Regions from separate parts of the Burkholderia sp. YIM B11467 genome, predicted to be linked through region 1. Evidence: predicted binding sites of a transcription regulator. Region 1 holds the regulator's gene; the other holds the start of a gene.
The links. Region 1 encodes HrcA, which represses chaperone genes, less so after heat shock. Its sites were predicted from a motif close to TTAGCACTCNNNNNNNNNGAGTGCTAA; they were not measured.

Region 1 (10,492 bases):
CGGCGTTGTGGGAGCGGGTGTTCGGCGGCGCGTGACGGCGGCGCGCGGGCCGTCCGGGCCGCGCACCCGAGGCTTTGAGAATCGATTGAGATTGTTTGAGCGGAACGGCCGGCATCGAAAAAATGCGGCTTTCCGTTCAACCGGCACCGCGTGTGCACGAAGCGATCTCGAGCCTATTTTGAAACCGATCCGCCATTCACTTGTCACGACGGCGCTGTCCGCGGCCGTCACGGGACTTTTCTCCGTTGCCGCCCATGCCGCCGATGCGGCGCCGACCCCGCTCACGAACCGGTTGCTTGGCGAAGGCCAGTGCCTTGCGTGGCAACCGGGCGGCGACGCGGTCGCCTTCGCCGCGTGCGATGGCAGTGCGGCGCAGGACTGGCAGTTTCAGAAGCAGAGCGGCGGTTATCAGCTGATCCGCAACCGGGCGGCGATCGCGCAGGGAGGCGATCGTTGTCTGCGCGCCCACTCGGACGGCGACGCGGGCCGGGTCACGCTGGGGACCTGCAACGGAGACGGCTACACGTCGATGCGCACCTGGCAGGTCAGCGCCGGCCTCGACGGCAGGATCGTGCTGCGCAACAAGTATCGCGGCGATCTGGGCCGAACCGAAGTGCTGAGCGCGTCGGCCGACAACCGCGACGTGGCGATGCGTCCCGGCACGGGCTTCACACCGGCGTCGACGTTCACCTATCCGCTGCCGCAACCGCTGCCGACCCGGCCGCTTGCCGGCGATAAATCCGTGCTGCTGATGGTCACGCACTTCAACGACTCGAAGCCGGCCGATGCCGACGTCGTGCGCAAGGCCGTGTTCGGCGATGGCGACGACTACGCGTCGCTGCGCCGTTATCTCGAGGTCGCGTCGCGCGGCAAGCTGACGGTTCACGGCGAAACGCTCGACAGCGTCAATCTCGGCGACCGGCCGGCAACCTGCGATTCGGGCGCGATCCGCACGGCCGCGCGCAAAGCGGCGCTCGCGCGTGGCGTGAACCCGGATCAATTCGACTACCTGTTCGTCGACCTGCCGAAAATGAGCAACTGCGGCTGGAGCGGTCTTGCCGCGACGCCGGGCAACTGGATCCTGTCGAACGCGAGCGGCCACGGTTACTGGATGTGGTCGCACGAGTTCGGCCACAACCTCGGCGCGAAGCATCCGGGCTCGCTCGTCGATTGTCCGACGCCGGGCGGCACGGTCGAGGTCGGCGGCGCATGTCGCGCCGGCAAGGTCGACGATCCGTCCGACACGATGGGTGGCGGCGGTCGGCGCCTGTATCCGGCGAGCTACCAGCTGTTCGCCGGCTGGCTCGGCGAAGCCGATGTACCGGAGATTCGCGCCGACGGCACCTACCGGCTTGCCCCGCTGTGGGGCGATGCGCCGGGCGCGAAAGCGTACCGGGTCGCGCGCACCGACGGCTCGACGCTGTGGTTCGAGTTCCGCCAGCCGCTGCGCGGTTTCGACGACTGGAAGGCGGGCGATCCGTTCGTCAACGGCGTGATCGTGCGGACCGTTGCGCACGGCGGCAACGTGCTGACGAACACGCTGGTCGACGCGATGCCCGGCAGCGCGGACGGCATGAAGGACGCGCCGCTGATGCCCGGGCACACGTTGCACGATACGCTGTCGGGCAAGCTCGTCACCGTGAAATCGGTCGGGCCGGACGGCGCGGTGATCGAGGTGAGGAACGACGGCCTGCTGCTGCCGAACGCGGTGGTCACGGGCCCGCAGCAGGCGGACGCGGGCGCGCGGGTCGTGCTGTCGGGCGCGTCGTCGGGCGGCGAGCATCTGCGCTACGCATGGAGCGCGCCGGCCGGCATCGACGCGAAGCCGGCCGGCCCCGAGCTGCGCTTCGTTGCGCCGGCACTCGAGCAGGACCGCGACTACGCGTTTCGCTTGACCGTCGCCAACGACCACGACTACACCGCGCAGGCGACGCACGTCGTCAAGGTGAAGGCGCAGGAGGTCGTCGCGCCGCCGCGCGCGGCGATCGGCGGACCGGCGTCGGCCGACGGCGGCGCGAGCGTCACGCTGTCCGGCGAGTCGTCGACGGGCAAGGGGCTGAGCTATGCGTGGACGGGGCCGGCCGGCGTGCCGCTCGTGCAGACCGGCGCGGTCGCGACGTTCACCGCGCCGACGGCGGCGGATGAGCGGCGCTACGACTTCAGGCTGGTGGTGACCGATGCGCTGGGCCGCACGTCCGACGCGACCCACCGCGTGACCGTGCACGCATCGGTCGGCGAGGGCGTGACCGCGTGGGATCCCAGGCAGACCTATGCGCAGCCGTGCCAGAAGGTCAGCCATGCGGGCAAGGTCTGGGCCAACGGCTGGTGGGTGCTGGGCGACGTGCCCGGCACGGGCGGCGAGTGGGCCGCGTGGCGCCCGGTCGGCGCGGCCAACATGCACGAGCAGTGCAAGGGGTAACGTGCGGGCGGCAGGGCGGGCGCGATGCGGCGCGTGGGGCCGCATGCGGGGGCCGGGCCTGGCCGGATGAATCGGGCGAGTCCGCCCCCCGGCCTTTGCATGGCCGGGCGCCGAGTCGTGACGGCCGCGTCAGGCCGCCAGCATTTCCTTCGCGTGCTTGCGCGTCGTGGCCGTGATCTCAAGCCCGCCGAGCATCCGCGCGACCTCCTCGATCCGGTTGGCCCGGTCGAGCGCGACGACCGTCGAGACCGTGCCGCCGCGGTCGTCGGCGCCCTTCGCGACCTGGAAGTGGTGGTCGCCGCGTGCGGCGACCTGCGGCAGGTGCGTCACGCACAGCACCTGACGGTCGCGCCCGAGCTGGTGCAGCAGGCGGCCGACCACTTCGGCGACGCCGCCGCCGATCCCCGTATCGACTTCGTCGAAGATCAATGTCGGCGTCGGGCTCGCGGCGCTCGCGATGACCGCGAGCGCGAGGCTGATCCGCGCGAGCTCGCCGCCCGACGCGACTTTCGCGAGCGGCCGCAGCGGCACGCCGGCGTGCCCGGCGACCCGGAATTCGACCTGCTCGAGCCCGTGCGGGCCGCCGTCGGCGAGCGGCACGAGCGAGACTTCGAAACTTCCGCCCGCCATCGACAGTTCCTGCATGCCTGTCGTGACGGCCGTGCCCAGCGCCCTGGCGGCTTGTGCTCGCGCCTTGGACAGGTGCTTCGCGTCGGCGAGATAGGCTTCCCGCGCCTTGGCCTGGATCGCCTCGAGCGCGCCGAGATCGGCGGCCGCGTCGAGCGCGGCGAGCTGGGCGCGGCGCGCCGCATGTTCTTCGTGCAGCGTGTCGGGCGGCAGCCGGAACTTGCGGGCGGTCGAGTGCAGCGCATCGAGGCGCGTTTCGACCTGCGCGTGCCGCTCGGGGTCGAGATCGACGCGCTGCGCGTAGTGCGACAGCGAGTAGACGGCTTCCTGCAGCTGGATCTCGGCCGGTTCGAGCGACGCGAGCGCGTCGCCGAGCGTGGTGTCGTAGTCGGCGAGGCTGCGCAGCTTCGACACGATCGCGCCGAGCTGCGCGAGCATCGCGTCGTCGGCCTCGGACAGCGCGTTGAGCGCGCCCCGTACGCCTTCGATCAGGTTCGCCGAATGCGACAGGCGCTTGTGCTCGTTGCTGACCTCATCCCATTCGCCGGCCTGCGGCGCGAGCTTGTCGAGCTCGGCGAGCTGCCACGCGAGCTTTTCGCGTTCGAGCTGCAGCTCGCGCTCGTGCGCCTTCGCGGCGTCGATCGCCTGCGTCGCGTCACGCCAGACGCGCCACGCACGTGCGACGTTCGCGGCATCGGCGACGAGCCCCGCGTGCGTATCGAACAGCTCGCGCTGCGCGTCGGGCCGCATCAGCAACTGGTGCGCGTGCTGGCCGTGGATGTCGACGAGCATCTCGCCGAGTTCGCGCAGTTGCGCGAGCGTCGCGCTGGTGCCGTTGATGAACGCGCGCGAACGGCCGTTCGCGTCGATCACGCGGCGCAGCATCACGGTGTCCTCGGCGTCGAACGCGTGTTCGTCGAGCCAGCGCACGACGCGGTCGTGCGGCGTGAATTCGGCCGTGATGTCGGCGCGGCCGCAGCCGGTGCGCACGACGCTCGCGTCGGAGCGTTCGCCCAGTGCGAGCGCGAGGGCGTCGATCAGGATCGATTTCCCGGCGCCGGTTTCGCCGGAAAACACGGAAAAGCCGCGGTCGAATTCGAGATCGAGCGCGGCGACGATGACGAAGTCGCGTATCGAGAGGTGGCGGAGCATGGTGTCGGGCGGAGGGGCGTCAGGACGCCTTGTCGTCTTCGTTCGATGCGTGTTCGTTCCAGTGCAGCTTCTTGCGCAGCGTCGTGTAGTAGCTGTAGCCGATCGGGTGCAGGAACGGCACCGTGTGCTTCGAGCGGCGCACCTCGATCGTGTCGTTCAGTTCGAGCGAGGTGAACGACTGCATGTCGAAGTTCACGTTGACGTCGCGCCCGCCGACGATCTGGATCGCGATCTTCGTGTCGTCCGGCAGCACGATCGGCCGGTTCGACAGCGCGTGCGGCGCGATCGGCACGAGCACGATGCCCTGCAGCTGCGGATGGAGGATCGGGCCGGCCGACGACAGCGCATAAGCGGTCGAGCCCGTCGGCGTGGCGACGATCAGGCCGTCCGAACGCTGGTTGTACATGTACCGGCCGTCGACCGACGCGCGCAGCTCGACCATCCCGGAGAAGCCGCTGCGGTTGACGACGACGTCGTTGAATGCGATCGCGTGGTAGATCGGTTCGCCGTCGCGCATGATCCGCGCCTCGAGCAGCGAGCGCTCTTCGCGCTCGAACTTGCCCGACAGCATCACGGGGACGAGCGCGTGCATGTCGGCGGCCGCGATGTCCGTGATGAAGCCGAGCCGCCCGTGGTTGATCCCGATCAGCGGCGTCCGGTACGGCGCAAGCTGGCGGCCGATGCCGAGCATCGTGCCGTCGCCGCCCAGCACGACCGCCACGTCCGCACGCGCCCCGATTTCGGCCGGGGTGAGCGCCGGATAACCGGTGATGCCGAACTCGCGCGCGGTATCGCCTTCGAAGACGACCTCGAAGCCCAGCTTCGCGAGGCTGGCAGCCAGGGTGGCGAGCGGCTCGGCGATGCCGGGCGTGTTGCTCCGGCCGACGAGCGCGACAGTATTGAACTGATTACCGGTTTTCATGCCGGCATTACACCATAGCTCGTTGACGAAAAGAACCGGCTGTGCACCGGTGGGGCCGGATCGGGCCGGCCCGCGCAATGGCGGCCGACGCCACTCGCCGCGGTCGCGCGGTTGCGCTAAAATTTTCCACCATGCTAGATCCTCGCGCACGAACCCTCCTGAAAACCCTGATCGAACGGTATATCGCCGACGGTCAGCCAGTCGGATCGCGCACGTTGTCCCGTTATTCCGGGCTCGAGCTGAGCCCGGCGACGATCCGCAACGTGATGTCCGACCTGGAGGAGCTCGGCCTCGTGTCGAGCCCGCACACGTCGGCCGGCCGCGTGCCGACGCCGCGCGGCTACCGGCTGTTCGTCGACACGATGCTCACGGTCGAGACGCCGATCGACGCCGAGGCCGTCGCGCGGCAGGTGCAGAACACGCTGCAGGCCGGCGAGCCGCAGCAGCGGGTGGTCGCCGCCGCGGCGAGCGTGCTGTCGAACCTGTCGCAGTTCGCGGGCGTCGTGCTGACACCGCGTCGCAGCCACGTGTTCAAGCAGATCGAGTTCATGCGGCTGTCGGACAAGCGCATCCTGCTGATCATCGTCACGCCCGAGGGCGACGTGCAGAACCGGATGCTCGCGACGCCGCGCGACTACTCGCCGTCGCAACTCACCGAGGCGTCCAACTACATCAACGCGCATTTCGCCGGCCTGTCGTTCGACGAGGTGCGCCGCCGCCTGCGCGACGAGATCGACCAGTTGCGCGGCGACATGACCGCGCTGATGCATCTGGCGGTGACGGCCAGCACCGAGGTGCCCGACACCGAGGACACCGTGCTGATTTCCGGCGAGCGCAACCTGCTCGAGGTGGCGGACTTGTCGTCCGACATGGCGCGGCTGCGCAAGCTGTTCGACGTGTTCGACCAAAAGACGGGCCTCCTGCAACTGCTCGACGTGTCGAGCCACGCCCAGGGCGTGCAGATCTTCATCGGCGGCGAATCGACGCTCGTGCCGATCGAGGAAATGAGCGTCGTCACCGCGCCTTACGAGGTGAACGGGCAGATCGTCGGCACGCTCGGTGTGATCGGCCCGACCCGGATGGCGTACAACCGCGTGATTCCGATCGTCGACATCACCGCGCGCCTGCTGTCGCTGACGTTGAGCCAGCAGTAGCACACCCGATCCCGCCCCGTCATCGTGCCGCGGCGCCGTGCGTGCCGACAGTCGGCCGAACGGTACGGGGCGGCCCGCTATAATTGAGAGCCGTCCGGTCCCGTGCCCTGAGCACGTTCTTGCCCATGCGTTTCGATCTTGAGCCGCCTTCGAGCATCGCGGCCGCCCACCGCATCGGCGTGCTGCTGATCAATCTCGGCACGCCCGACGCGCCCACGCCGCGCGCAGTACGGCGCTATCTGGCCGAATTCCTGTCGGATCCGCGGGTCGTCGAAATTCCGCAGGTCGTCTGGCAGGTGCTGCTGCGCACGCTGATCCTGCCGCTGCGCGGCCGCGCGTCCGCGAAGAAATACGCGGCCGTCTGGATGCCGGAGGGCTCGCCGCTGCGCGTGCACACCGAGCGCCAGACCGACGGCGTGCGGCACCTGCTCGTGTCGAACGGCTATCACGTGCTCGTCGACTACGCGATGCGCTACGGCAGCCCGAACATTGCGCACGCGCTCGCGCAGTTCAAGCGCTCGGGCGTCGAGCGCGTGCTGCTGATGCCGATGTATCCGCAATACTCGGCGTCGACCACGGCCACCGCGTTCGATGCCGCATTCGACGCGCTCGCGCGCATGCGCAACCAGCCGGAGGTGCGCACGGTGCGGCACTACGCCGACCATCCGGCCTATATCCACGCGCTTGCCGAGCAGGTGCGCCAGTACTGGGCGCAGCACGGCCGGCCCGACTTCGCGGCGGGCGACAAGCTCGTGCTGAGCTTTCACGGCGTGCCGAAGCGCACGCTCGACCTCGGCGACCCGTATCACGACCAGTGCCAGCAAACAGGCGCGCTGCTGATGGCCGCGCTCGGGCTGTCGACGACCGAATGCCGCGTCACCTTCCAGTCGCGCTTCGGCAAGGCCGAATGGCTGCAGCCGTACACCGCGCCGACGCTGCGCGAGTTCGGCGAGGCAGGCGTGCGGCGGGCCGACGTGTTCTGTCCCGGTTTCACGGCCGATTGCCTGGAGACGATCGAGGAGATCGGCATGGAAGTGCGCGACGAGTTCCTCGCCGGCGGCGGCAAGGCGTTCCACCGCATTCCGTGCCTGAACGGCGCACCCGCGTGGCTCGGCGCGATCGGCGAGATCGTCGCCGAGAACCTGCAGGGCTGGCCCGTCAAGGCCGCGCAGCCCGAAACGGTGAACTGAGATGGAACGACACCCGCGCACATTTCATTCGCTGCGCGCCGGGGAGGCGGTCAGCCTCCTTGGGGCGGCCCGGCGGAGGCTGACATGAACTACAAGATTTCCACGGAACCGGGCGCGAAGCTGCGCATCGACAAATGGCTGTGGGCGGCCCGGTTCTTCAAGACGCGCTCGCTCGCGACCGATGCGGTCGACAAGGGGCACGTGAAGATCGGCGGTTCCGCGATCAAGCCGGCGAAGGAGGTGCGCGTCGGCGACGAGGTCGAGATTGCGATGGACGGCATCGTCTGGCACATTGCCGTGCGCGGCGTGTGCGATGTGCGCGGGCCGGCGAGCGTCGCGCAGACGCTTTACGAGGAAACGGAAGCGGGGCGGGCCGCGCGGCTCGCCGAACTGGAGCGGCGTCGCACGTATCGCGAGCCGGCGGCCGAGCTGCACGGCCGGCCGACGAAGCGCGACCGGCGCATCATCGACAGATTTTCTGGTGGGAGCTGAACATCTGGTCGAACGTCGCCCGCGCGCTTCCGTATTCGGTCGTGCGATCGGTCACGGCTCCCGACAGACAGATGGTGGTGGTGCCGGCAATGAGTACCAGCGCGACCACCGAAATCGCAAAGGTCAGTTTCACGGTACTCCCCTCGAGAAGACGGGTGAAAAGGCGCCTGGTGGATGTAAGGCGACGGTCAGCTTAGGGTAAACACGCTTTTCCGACGCTTGAGTGGAGTGTAGTGCAGCGGCGTTGTGCGCAGCTAGTACTTGCCAGGTAAGCGTTGTTACAGGCCGTTTCTCCCGATCCGGCGAACGCTGCGACGCATGCACCGGCAGGACGCGCGGTTGTTTCGCGGCAATGGCGAATGCCGGCGAATAACCCTCTTGAAATTGTAGTTTTCGCCCTTATTTGCACCAGCAATGTGCGGTACCGCCGGGTATACGGTCCGGCGGTGACCGATTTGGCTTCAACCTCTAATCGACTTTCAGCGACATGGAAAACACGCAAGAGAACCCGGCACCCCAATCGGCCGAAGACATCGGCAGCGAGAAGCAGGCGGCGCAAGGCGCCACTCCCGCCGCCGAAGCCGCCGACGCGGCGCTCGCGGAGGCTCAAGCCAAGGTCGCCGAGCTGCAGGAGAGCTTCCTGCGGGCCAAGGCCGAGACCGAGAACGTGCGCCGTCGCGCGCAGGATGACGTCTCGAAGGCGCACAAGTTCGCGATCGAAAGCTTCGCGGAGCACCTGCTGCCCGTGCTGGACAGCCTGGAAGCGGCCGTCAGCGACACGTCCGGCGACATCGCGAAGGTGCGCGAAGGCGTCGAACTGACGCTGCGCCAGCTGACGAGCGCGCTCGAGAAGGGCCGCGTCGTCGCGATCAACCCGGTCGGCGAGAAGTTCGATCCGCACCAGCACCAGGCGATTTCGATGGTGCCGGCCGAGCAGGAGCCGAACACCGTCGTCGCGGTGCTGCAAAAGGGCTATACGATCGCCGACCGCGTGCTGCGCCCGGCGCTCGTCACCGTCGCGCAGCCGAAGTAAGGCCGTCGCGATGGCTGCCGCCGGCGTCGATCCGGCCGCGTTCGACGTGTTCGACATGCAGCCGCTGGCTGCCGACACGTTCGACGCGGGTATCGACGGCGCGGGCGATGCGCTCGCGGTGGTGTTCTTCTGGGGCGTCGACTGCTTCAACTGCGAGGTCGCGAAGAAGGCGATGCTCGCCCAGCCCGACGCGATCCGCGCGCTGGACTTGAAGTGGTTCCATTGCAACGTGTACGAACACCATCAGCTGGGGCACCGCTTCGGGCTGCACGGCGTGCCGACGTGGTTCTTCTTCCACCGCGGCAAGCGTCTCGGCCGTGCGACGGGCTGGCATGGCCTCGCGCAGTTCCAGGCGGCCGTTTCGGCGGCGCGCGCGAAGATCGCGGCGGCGGCCGGCATTCCGGCGGCCGGCGATCCGGTAGCCGGCGGCGATTGAAAAAATTTAATATCCGCATCGCTTGTCGGGTCTTGAAAACGGGCCGGACGGACGCATGTCGGGAGCAGAGTTGAATTCTGGCGCGTGAAACCGCCCAAAAACGCGGCGTTTCGCGCAGCAATCAAGCATTTCTGGAGATTAGGAAAAAATGGGAAAGATCATCGGTATTGACCTCGGCACCACGAACTCGTGCGTCGCCATCATGGAAGGCAACCAGGTCAAGGTCATCGAGAACTCGGAAGGCACGCGCACCACGCCGTCGATCATCGCCTACATGGACGACAACGAAGTGCTCGTCGGCGCGCCGGCCAAGCGTCAGTCGGTGACCAACCCGAAGAACACGCTGTTCGCGGTGAAGCGCCTGATCGGCCGCCGCTTCGAAGAGAAGGAAGTCCAGAAGGACATCGGCCTGATGCCGTACAGCATCGTCAAGGCCGACAACGGCGATGCATGGGTCGAAGCGCACGGCGAAAAGCTCGCGCCGCCGCAGGTTTCGGCTGAAGTGCTGCGCAAGATGAAGAAGACGGCCGAAGACTACCTCGGCGAGCCGGTCACGGAAGCCGTGATCACGGTGCCGGCGTACTTCAACGACAGCCAGCGCCAGGCGACCAAGGATGCCGGCCGCATCGCGGGCCTCGAAGTCAAGCGGATCATCAACGAGCCGACGGCAGCTGCGCTCGCGTTCGGCCTCGACAAGGTCGAGAAGGGCGACCGCAAGATCGCCGTGTATGACCTCGGCGGCGGTACGTTCGACGTGTCGATCATCGAGATCGCGGACGTCGACGGCGAAATGCAGTTCGAAGTGCTGTCGACCAACGGCGACACGTTCCTCGGCGGCGAAGACTTCGACCAGCGCATCATCGATTACATCATCGGCGAGTTCAAGAAGGAGCAGGGCGTCGACCTGTCGAAGGACGTGCTCGCGCTGCAACGCCTGAAGGAAGCCGCTGAAAAGGCGAAGATCGAGCTGTCGTCGAGCCAGCAGACCGAAATCAACCTGCCGTACATCACGGCGGACGCGTCGGGCCCGAAGCACTTGAACCTGAAGATCACCCGCGCGAAGCTGG
Region 2 (10,492 bases), 160 kb from region 1:
GGCCATCTCGGACGCGAGCGTCGCCTTGTGCTCGTAGCCGGGCTCGCGCAGCCGCGCGCACAGGTCGACGAGGCCGGGCGCGACGATCAGGCCCGATGCGTCGATGGTCTTCGCGGCGTTGAAATCGGCCGGCGCCGCCGTGCCGGCCTCGGCGATCGCGGCGATCTTGCCCGCCGCGACGAATACGTCGGCCTGCCGCTCGGTGCCGGCGACCGGGTCGATCAGCGTGCCGCCTTTGATATGAATCTTCATGCGCTGTCTGTGAATGCGTTGATTGCGTGAAAAGGATGCGCGAAAGCGGGCTCAGTCGTTGTTGCCGGCGACGATGCCCATCACCGCCATCCGCACGGCGATGCCGAACGTGACCTGGTTGAGGATCACCGACTGCGGACCGTCGGCGACCTGCGAATCGATCTCGACGCCGCGGTTCATCGGGCCCGGGTGCATCACGATCGCATCGGGCGCGGCGAGCGCGAGGCGCTCGGGCGTCAGGCCCCAGGTCTTGAAGTATTCCTGCGCGGACGGCAGCAGCGCGCCGCTCATCCGCTCGTTCTGCAGGCGCAGCATGATGATCACGTCGACGCCCTTCAGCCCTTCGTCGAGGTTGTGGAACACCTTCACGCCCATCTGCTCGAGACCGCCCGGCAGCAGCGTGCGCGGGCCGATCGCACGCACTTCCGGCACGCCGAGCGTGGTGAGTGCATGGATGTCGGAGCGCGCGACGCGCGAATGGAGGATGTCGCCGACGATCGCCACGCGCAGCTTCGTGAAGTCGCGCTTGTAGTGACGGATCGTGTACATGTCGAGCAGGCCCTGCGTCGGGTGCGCATGACGGCCGTCGCCGGCGTTGATCACGTGCACGTGCGGCGCGCAATGCTCGGCGATCAGGTACGGCGCGCCGCTCGACGCGTGGCGCACGACGAACAGGTCGGCGTGCATCGCCGACAGGTTGTTGATCGTGTCGAGCAGCGATTCGCCCTTGCTCGTCGACGACGCATTGATGTTCAGGTTCAGCACGTCGGCCGACAGGCGCGTCGCGGCGATCTCGAAGGTCGTGCGCGTGCGCGTGGAGTTCTCGAAGAACAGGTTGAAGACGGACTTGCCGCGCAGCAGCGGCACCTTCTTCACTTCACGGTCCGTCACGCTGACGAACTGCTCGGCCGTATCGAGGATGTGATTGACGATCGAGCGCGGCAGGCCCTCGATCGACAGCAGATGCTTCAGCTCGCCGTTTTTCGTGAGCTGCGGGTTGCCCTTCAGGAAACCGTAGCGGAATCGATCGGGGCTCGCGGCCGCGGCGGGATTGCCGGTGCGGCCAGTGGTGTCGGTGGTCATGGTGTGCGTGATTCCAACTATGCAAACGGGCCGCGGTGCGAACCAGCGGCCCGGGATACGGTTTCGCGTGCCGTTCAGGCGCCGTGCGCCTCGACGCGCAGCGTGAACTGCGCGGCATCGTCGCGCGCGAGCACGAGCGTCGCGCCGGCCGGCACGTCGAGCGCGCCGCCCGCGAAACGCGCAGCGACCGGCAGCTCGCGGCCGCCGCGATCGGCGAGCACCGCGAGCTCGACCGCGGCCGGACGGCCATAGTCGAACAGCTCGTTGAGCGCCGCGCGCACGGTGCGCCCGGTGTACAGCACATCGTCGACGAGCACGATGCGCGCGCCGTCGATCTCGAACGGCAGCGACGTCGGGCTGGCTTGGCTGTGCAGGCCCTTCTTCGCGTAGTCGTCGCGATGCAGCGCAACGTTCACGACGCCGAACGCCGGTGCGCCGAGATCGCGCGCGAGACGCTCGGCAAGCCACGCGCCGCCGCTGTAAATGCCGGCGAGGCGCGGGCCGTCCGGTTCGGCGAAAGCCGTACCGTACGCGGCGCGGATCTGGTCGAGCAGGACGCGGTAAAGCGCCTCGGCATCAATGGTGCTCATGGTCGGACAATTGATCGAGATACTGTTGAAGGATGACGCGGGCGGCCTCGGCATCGAGCATCTCGGCCCGGGCGCGGCCGCGCACGTTGCGCTCGCGCAGCCCGGCCTCGGCCTCGACCGACGAATAGCGCTCGTCGACCCACGTGACGGGCAGCCCGAAACGGCCGTTCAGCTGGTTGCCGAACCGCTTCGCCTGCTGCGTCATGTCGTGCGGCGTGCCGTCCGGATGCATCGGCAGGCCGACGACGAGCGCGTCCGGCCGCCATTCGGCCAGCAGGTCGCCGACCGCCTTGAAGCGGTGTTCGCGGTTCAGGTTCTGGATCACGAGAAGCGCGCGGGCCGAGCGCGTCAGCGCATTGCCGATCGCGACGCCGATACGCTTTTCGCCGTAGTCGAACGCCATGAGCGTCGCATCGCGCGCGCTCGCGCCACTCATGCGTGCCCTGCTTCGCCTGACAGCATCGACGAACTGACGCCGAGCAGGCCAAGTGCGGCTTCGAAGCGCTCTTCGGCCGGCGTGTCGAACACGATGCGCGGATCGGCGGCGACCGTCAGCCAGCCGTTGCGGGAAATTTCTTCCTCGAGCTGCCCTGCGCCCCAGCCCGCATGGCCGAGCGTCAGCAGGAAGCGCTTCGGGCCGGTGCCCGTCGCGACCGCCTCGAGCACGTCCTTCGACGTCGTCATCTCCAGCCCGCCTTCGACGGACATCGACGAGTTGTAGCTCGCGCCCTCCACCGGCTCGTGCAGCACGAAACCGCGCTCGGTCTGGACCGGGCCGCCGAAGTACACGGGAATGTGCAGCAACGGCTCGATGTCGAGCTTCAGGTCGATGCGGTTGAACAGCGATTCGAGGTCGATGTCGGTGGGACGATTGATGACGAGGCCGAGCGCACCGCGCTCGCTGTGATCGCAAAGATAGACCACCGTTCCCGAAAACGTCGGATCCGCCATGTTCGGCATGGCGATCAGGAACTGGTTGGTGAGATTGATGCGATCGGAAGGCTTTGACATGGTTTGAATTTTAGCAAAGACGCCGCGACCTGACCGGGCCGCGATCAACAAGCAACGCCGCGCCACGCTGGCAACGGCGCGCGCGGATCACACGGCACTCTAACACGCGCGCGGGCGCTGTCGGGAGCGTGTTGCAGGCCCGCGCGGCAAGGGCCGCCGCCATGTGTCCGTCCCCTTGTGCGTCAGGTCCGGCCGAGCGCCGCGCCAAGCGCCGCGGACGCCGCGGTGAGGTCGGGCGGCGCGACGCCGGCCGCGATCTTCAGCAGCGCCGCGCGCAACATGTCGGACGCGTGACGGTGCGCATCGAGGCCGCCGTCCGCGAGCGGCACGCCGTGCGCCGCACGGCGCCACGCCAGGCCGAGCGTATCGGCCAGCAGCGCCGCGTGGCCGAGCCCGAGCGCGCACGCGGCCGTGCCGACCCGGTAGGCGGCGCCGGACGCATGCCACGCGGCACCCGCGTCGGCGGCGGCCGGATCGACCGCGAGATCGACCATCGACGCATCGGCCGTCTGCAGGAAATCCTCATAGGCATGCGCATTGACGGTCACGACGCCGAGCGTGCGGGTCGGCGCGGCGACCACCGCATCGTGCTCGGCCCGCGCGGCATCGGCCTCCCACAGCGCTTCGGACGCGGGCGTGCCGGCGACGTGCCAGTCGACCGTCAGCCCGTAGTCGTGCAGCACGTCGACGAGCGCGACATCCTCGGCCGCGGCGCCGAACAGCGCGAAATCGCGCCATAACAGCGCAACCGCCTCGCACACGAGTTCGGGCGGCGCACTGCGCCGACCCTGTGCATGCTCGCCGAGCAGCAGGTTCGTCCGCGCGAGAAAACGCTTCAGCTCCGGCGCGCCGCTTGCGCGCAGCGCACGCAGGCACGCGGTCGCGAGCCGCCAGAAATCGTACGGCCCGTCGTCGGTGAGCGCCGCCAGCATCGCCTCGAGTTCGTCGAGCGCCGCATCGGGCGCGCCTTGCTGCGCGCGCAGCACGCCGAGCAGCGCCTGCTCGTAGCGGGCGCGTATCCGGGTCGCGAACGCATCGGGCAGCGCCCGCAGCGTCGCTGGCGGCACCGCGCGGCCGACGAGCGCGAGCGCGTCGAGCGGCACGCTCGCGCGCAGGTCGGCGGCGCTTTGCGCACGCAACGCACGGAAATGCTCGAAGAGAACGGGCGAGCAGGCTAGCTCGCGCAGGTTGTGGCGCCCGACGGCCGCGCGAAAATCGCGCAACGCGGCACGCCAGCCGGCCGAAGTCGGCTCGGTGGCGACGAGCGCCGCGGCGGCCGATAGTTGCCCCGCGAAACGCGCGGCCGGCAGCCAGCCGGCTTCCGCCAGCACGGCCGCGGCAGCGGACAGCGGCGCGGTTGCGTCGTCGCGACGTTCGAATGCGTCGGCGGCGGCCGCAAGCCACGCGTCGGCTGCACGCACCGCCCCGCCACGCGGGTTGGGCAGTGCGTCAGGTTGGGGAATGTTCGCCGGATCGGCCGTCATGGACACGCGCGCCTGTCATCGTCGAGTCGCTCGCGCGAACCTCGGCGCGCGAGCGCCGGGCCGATGCGAGGCCTGAGCGGTGTGTCCGTGGGCCAAGGGTCCGGTCAGATCTGGACCATCTCGAAGTCTTCCTTGCGGGCGCCGCATTCGGGACACGTCCAGTTGATCGGGACGTCTTCCCAGCGCGTGCCCGGGGCAATGCCCTCTTCCGGCAGCCCGGCTTCTTCGTCGTAAATCCAGCCACAAATCAGGCACATCCAGCTCTTGTATTCCATCTTAAGCCGCGTCGGGAAAGTCGGTAAATTCGGGAGCCATGATGGTACCGTGTCGGGGCCGGACTGCCTAGCAATCGCGCTGGAGTACGGCAACTACGTTGCGCTGCGCTAAAAAATCCGTCGTGCGGGCCGGATTACGCCGCATAATGGCTGAAAAGTGCGGCCTGCCGGGCAACACAGGGCCGAAAAAGCCCATTTCGCCTCGCCGTCCGCATACCCGTCGCTTTCCCGTTTTTCTCTTGCCCCATTTTTACATGTCCAGCAACGCCCCTCCGATCGTCCTCACCTTCGGCCTGTCCGATCCCACCGGCGGCTCCGGCCTCCAAGCCGATCTGATGACCCTGGCGAGCATGGGCTGTCACGGCGTGTCCGTCCTGACGGGCTACACCGTGCGCGACTCGGCCGCCTGCGACGAAGTGACCGGCCTCGATCCCGACGTCGTCGCCGCCCAGGCGCGCATGTTGCTCGAGGACATGCCGGTCGCCGCGTTCAAGATCGGCGCGGCGACGCGCGCGGAAGTCGTGAGCGCGATCGCCGAGGTCGTCGCCGACTACGACGGTGTGCCGCTCGTGCTCGCGCCGGACTTCACGCTCGACGACGAACACGTGCTGGCAGCCGACGACCTGCGCGAATCGATCGCCGACCTGCTGGCGCCCCAGACGACGCTGCTGGTCGCCGACTACGCGACGCTGATCGCGCTCGCACAGCCGGACGGCGATGCCGAGGCGCCGAATCTCGACGCGGCCGTATCGCACCTGCTGTCGCAGGGTTGCGAGTACATCCTGTCGTCCGAAATGGGCTCGCACCGGCTCGTCAACACGCTGTACGGCGAGGAAGGCCAGCTCCGCGAGGACATGTGGGATCGCTCGCCGCACCGGCTGATGGGCATCACCGACACGCTCGGCGCTGCGATCGCGGCGCTGCTCGCGAACGGCCAGGAGCCGCCCGAAGCGGTCCGCGAGGCGCAGGAGTACTTGTACCAGGCCGTGCGCGACGCGTTCCGGCCCGGCATGGGTGCGCATATGCCCGACCGGTTCTTCTGGGCGCGCAGCAACGAAGACTCGGACACGCCGCCGGCCACGAAGGTCGACCCGGTGCCGAGGACGTCGCACCGGCATTGAAGCGCGTGCGGCGGGCTGAACGCCGGCCCGCGCGTGCAGTGAATCCCGCGCGCAAATAAAAAAAGACCCGCATCGCTGCGGGTCTTTTCTTTTGGCTGGAACGCGCATCGCTGCGCGCTCCGGACACCATCGACCGAAGTCGATTACATGTCCATGCCCATGCCGCCCATGCCGCCCGGCATGCCGCCAGCCATCGGTGCATCTTCCTTCGGCAGTTCTGCAACAGCTGCGTCCGTCGTCAGCAGCAGGCCTGCAACCGAAGCTGCGTTCTGCAGTGCGGTGCGCGTGACCTTGGTCGGGTCGACGACACCGGCTTCGACCATGTCGACGTACTCGCCCGTTGCTGCGTTGTAGCCGTAGTTGCCATTGCCTGCAGCAACTGCCGCCACCACGACGCTGGCTTCTTCGCCGCCGTTCGTGACGATCTGGCGCAGCGGCTCTTCCATGGCGCGCAGCACGATCTTGATGCCGGCGTTCTGGTCGGCGTTCAGGCCGGTCAGGCCCGCGATCGCGGTGCGAGCGCGGATCAGCGCAACGCCGCCGCCTGCCACGATGCCTTCTTCCACAGCTGCGCGCGTTGCGTGCAGTGCGTCTTCGACACGTGCCTTCTTTTCCTTCATTTCGACTTCGGTCGCAGCACCGACCTTGATCACTGCCACGCCGCCGGCCAGCTTGGCCACGCGCTCTTGCAGCTTTTCACGGTCGTAGTCCGACGTCGCTTCTTCGATTTGCGCGCGCACTTGCTTCACGCGTGCTTCGATGTTCACGGCTTCGCCTGCGCCGTCGATGATCGTCGTGTTTTCCTTGCCCACTTCGATACGCTTCGCCTGGCCCAGTTCTGCCAGCGTTGCCTTCTCGAGCGTCAGGCCGGTTTCTTCCGCGACGACTTGACCGCCGGTCAGGATCGCGATGTCTTCCAGCATCGCCTTGCGACGATCGCCGAAGCCCGGTGCCTTGACCGCAACGGTCTTCAGGATGCCGCGGATGTTGTTGACGACCAGCGTTGCGAGCGCTTCGCCTTCGACGTCTTCAGCGATGATCAGCAGCGGACGGCCAGCCTTCGCGACTTGCTCGAGTACCGGCAGCAGATCACGGATGTTCGACACCTTCTTGTCGTGCAGCAGCACGAACGGGTTGTCGAGGACGGCAACTTGCTTGTCCGGGTTGTTGATGAAGTACGGCGACAGGTAGCCGCGGTCGAATTGCATGCCTTCGACGACGTCGAGTTCGTCGGCCAGTGACTTGCCGTCTTCGACGGTGATCACGCCTTCCTTGCCGACCTTGTCCATCGCTTCAGCGATGCGATCGCCGATCGACGAATCGCTGTTCGCCGAGATCGAGCCGACCTGTGCGATTTCCTTGTTCGTCGTGCACGGCTTGCTGATCTTCTTCAGCTCTTCGACAGCCGCTGCGACTGCCTTGTCGATGCCGCGCTTCAGGTCCATCGGGTTCATGCCCGATGCGACGTACTTCATGCCTTCGCGAACGATCGATTGCGCGAGGACGGTTGCCGTCGTCGTGCCGTCGCCTGCGTTGTCGCTGGTCTTGGAAGCGACTTCCTTGACCATTTGCGCGCCCATGTTCTGGAGCTTGTCCTTCAGCTCGATTTCCTTCGCGACCGACACACCGTCCTTGGTGACCGTCGGGCCGCCGAAGCTGCGCTCGAGCACCACGTTGCGGCCCTTCGGACCCAGCGTGACCTTGACTGCGTTGGCGAGAATGTTCACGCCTTCGACCATCTTCGAACGGGCGGAATCGCCGAATACGACGTCTTTAGCTGCCATCTTCTAACTCCTTGAATTCTTGGGAATATGTACCGTCGGAGGACGCTTAGTTAGCGTTGACCACGGCCATGATGTCTTCTTCGCGCATGACCAGCAGTTCCTGGCCGTCGACCTTCACGGTCTGGCCTGCGTACTTGCCGAACAGGACGCGATCGCCGACCTTCACGTCGAGCGCGATCTGTGCACCCTTGTCGTCACGCTTGCCCGGGCCGACCGCGAGGATCTCGCCTTGATCCGGCTTTTCAGCAGCGGCTTCGGGGATCACGATGCCCGAGGCGGTCTTGGTTTCCTGATCCAGGCGCTTGACGATCACGCGATCGTGCAAAGGACGAAGGTTCATATTCACTCCTCTCTTGACTGAGATTGAAGAACGCTTAGGGAATCTGCCCGGCAAATCGCCCGGCAGAGAATTGTTAGCACTCTCGTGCAGCGAGTGCTAATTATATGGACGGGTTTTGACAAATTCAAGAAGGGGATCCGGAGGATTTTTCCGGGCAGGCGGGGGGCGCTCGGCGCTGAGCTTCGTTCGCTTGAGATTGGGCTTGAGGCGACGTGGAAGAGGCCGGATCCACGGAAATATATCGTGCAAAAACAATAGCCTAGCAAAAACCACGAGCGACGGCGGCGGTATCCGGGAGGATAGCAGGAGTCGCCTGTTCGGTTCGTCGCCATGGCCATGCAGCAGCGGCTGCGACACCTCGGGAATTCCCGTACATCCCGAGCAAGCGCTGTCGAAACAAATAGGGTGCAAACATATATTCGCGATCAACGCGCAGGCAGCGCGTCACGACGCCCTCCTCTCAGGATCGGAGCAGTTGGTCTCTTCGCCGCGTCTCAGCCGACGCTCGACGGGCAATCGTGAACGCCCGATCGGCCACACATCGATCGGAAGGACGAATGTCGTTTCCCGAGCGACGTCGGCCGGTTGCCTGTGAGAAAGCAACCGGCCTCGAAGCCGCCTGTTGGCGGAATGGTCAAAATGCACTGCCGGCTAGATCCGGACGATCTGTTCGTCGACCAGCCACCCATCGAATTCGTCTTGTCACAGGGTCAGGTCACGAGGATCTCGCTCGCGAAATCACCACGAGGAGCACCGCAGATCGCTTTCGCCGCACACCCCTCATTCACCGGACGAATCACGCGGCATTTTTAAAGCAGCGCGGAAGCGGCACCCTCAGTCATCGCACCTCGCGCGACCTGGCCACGGACCATGAAATTCTCCGCCGTCGAGAAATCGTCGACCATATCGAGCCGATAGCCGTGCGTATACACAGCGCTCAATTGAAAGCCGTTTTCCGGGCGAAGCGCCAATTTCTGACGAAGTCGATAGATGTGCGTGTCAAGGCTTCGCGACGTGCCATCCAGTGTCCGCCCCCATGCCAGCGTCGACAAGGAATCTCGGGAGACTACGTTTCCAAGATTATTGAACAGGCAACTCGCCAAGGAAAATTCCTTCGCAGTCAAATCGATGTTTTTGCCGTGCAGGGTTATCGTGCGCATAAGCGGATTCACAACATACGCCCCAACCTCGACTCTATTATCGGTTTTTTTATTTCGGCCGCTTCGACGCAGCAGCGCATTGATTCGAGCCATCAACTCGATCTCACGAAAGGGCTTGCCAATGTACTCGTCGGCCCCGGCATCCAGCGCAGCGGCAATATCTGCCTCCAGCGTTCTCGCGGCCAGAAACAAAACGACGGGCGCGTCTCCAAGATTGGCTCGAATCCAGTGCAACAAATTCAGACCGCTGGCGTCCGGGATTCTCCAGTCAAGCACCACGAGCTCCACGACTTTCTTTCTCAGAAACTGAACGGCTCGCGCACTATCGCACGCCACCGAAATTTCCCGGTTTGACCCTCGCAGCGCCTTTTCAAATGCTGACGCCTGACCCGGATCACCTTCCACTAACAGGATACTCATAACACCCCCAGCCTTCATCGACACGATTAATTTTCAGACCACTCCAATCGATCGCCCGAACATGCAGACACAAATATAATATTTTTAACAACTACCGAGCGATTGAGATCTTCCTCACTCAAACTTCAACATCAACTCACAACGGACCCATTCGATCCGATACAACACAACCCGAGCGGACACCTGCACTTTTTTTCGTGCATTCTCATTTCGATAAAAAATAAATTCGGCGCCCTTTATTTCAAACAGCACGTGCTCGGCGCGTAGCGTGGAAGTCTTGCTGCACCCATCGGAATCCTCCACGGGCAGATAGCCGATTTTTGCGTCCCCATTTCGCGCGTGATGCCGCTTTTGGTTGCCGGTAATTCATCCGAAGCCCCGCGGCTGCAATCACGCAGGTGAACACCCGTTCGCGAATGTTGTATGCAATTCCAGTGAAGCCGCACTCACCGAGCTAGCAGATCATCACGAGCGTGCCACGCACTCTGGCACCTATATCAGCGACGCGCATGTCGACCTCGGTAGCGATCAGCGAATTGGGCAGATCCATCGGTGTCCGGCACGACGCCGCCGTGTCTTCGGCCCAACTCGTTCATCAAGTATGCCACTCAGATGTTACTGACATATCAGTAGGATATCGAGACGTGTGGCAGAGGTCAAAGCGGGTAAACCCGCTCGCCAGCATTGACCCCTTTACAGCGTGTTGAAAACGGGGGGTGACCACGCTAATATGTTAGTAATATTTTCTGCTGGATCACCGGACACATGAACGGACTAACGGGTACCACCCTTGCCGAACAGGCTCACCAGAAACTCGAAGAACTGATCGTGACGCTCGAGCTTGCGCCCGGCAGTGTCTGGTCGGAGGCATCCCTCGCGGAGAAGCTCAATACGGGGAGAACGCCGGTTCGCGAGGCCGCACAACGACTGGCTGCGTCGCATCTGCTTCAGATCGTGCCGCGTCACGGCATC

Region 2: groES (co-chaperone GroES) is a predicted target of HrcA. The motif match lies at 8,014-8,040, and genes of this name have one in related genera.

What each region holds. Positions count from the first base shown of each region.
Region 1 is NZ_JBQVSQ010000003.1:532,811-543,302, reverse strand. It holds gene glnE (bifunctional [glutamate--ammonia ligase]-adenylyl-L-tyrosine phosphorylase/[glutamate--ammonia-ligase] adenylyltransferase) at 1-35, shown strand, start outside; gene ACTRWB_RS14485 (carbohydrate-binding protein) at 179-2,419, shown strand; gene recN (DNA repair protein RecN) at 2,549-4,198, opposite strand; gene ACTRWB_RS14475 (NAD kinase) at 4,218-5,120, opposite strand; gene hrcA (heat-inducible transcriptional repressor HrcA) at 5,252-6,274, shown strand; gene hemH (ferrochelatase) at 6,400-7,464, shown strand; gene ACTRWB_RS14460 (RNA-binding S4 domain-containing protein) at 7,549-7,956, shown strand; gene ACTRWB_RS14455 (hypothetical protein) at 7,928-8,089, opposite strand; gene grpE (nucleotide exchange factor GrpE) at 8,444-8,989, shown strand; gene ACTRWB_RS14445 (thioredoxin family protein) at 9,000-9,425, shown strand; gene dnaK (molecular chaperone DnaK) at 9,574-10,492, shown strand, end outside.
Region 2 is NZ_JBQVSQ010000003.1:373,076-383,567, forward strand. It holds gene ACTRWB_RS13765 (dihydroorotase) at 1-252, opposite strand, end outside; gene ACTRWB_RS13770 (aspartate carbamoyltransferase catalytic subunit) at 304-1,335, opposite strand; gene pyrR (bifunctional pyr operon transcriptional regulator/uracil phosphoribosyltransferase PyrR) at 1,410-1,925, opposite strand; gene ruvX (Holliday junction resolvase RuvX) at 1,912-2,361, opposite strand; gene ACTRWB_RS13785 (YqgE/AlgH family protein) at 2,358-2,936, opposite strand; gene ACTRWB_RS13790 (hypothetical protein) at 3,119-4,420, opposite strand; gene ACTRWB_RS13795 (rubredoxin) at 4,525-4,695, opposite strand; gene ACTRWB_RS13800 (hydroxymethylpyrimidine/phosphomethylpyrimidine kinase) at 4,950-5,816, shown strand; gene groL (chaperonin GroEL) at 5,960-7,600, opposite strand; gene groES (co-chaperone GroES) at 7,647-7,940, opposite strand; gene ACTRWB_RS13815 (response regulator transcription factor) at 8,750-9,538, opposite strand; gene ACTRWB_RS13820 (GntR family transcriptional regulator) at 10,286-10,492, shown strand, end outside.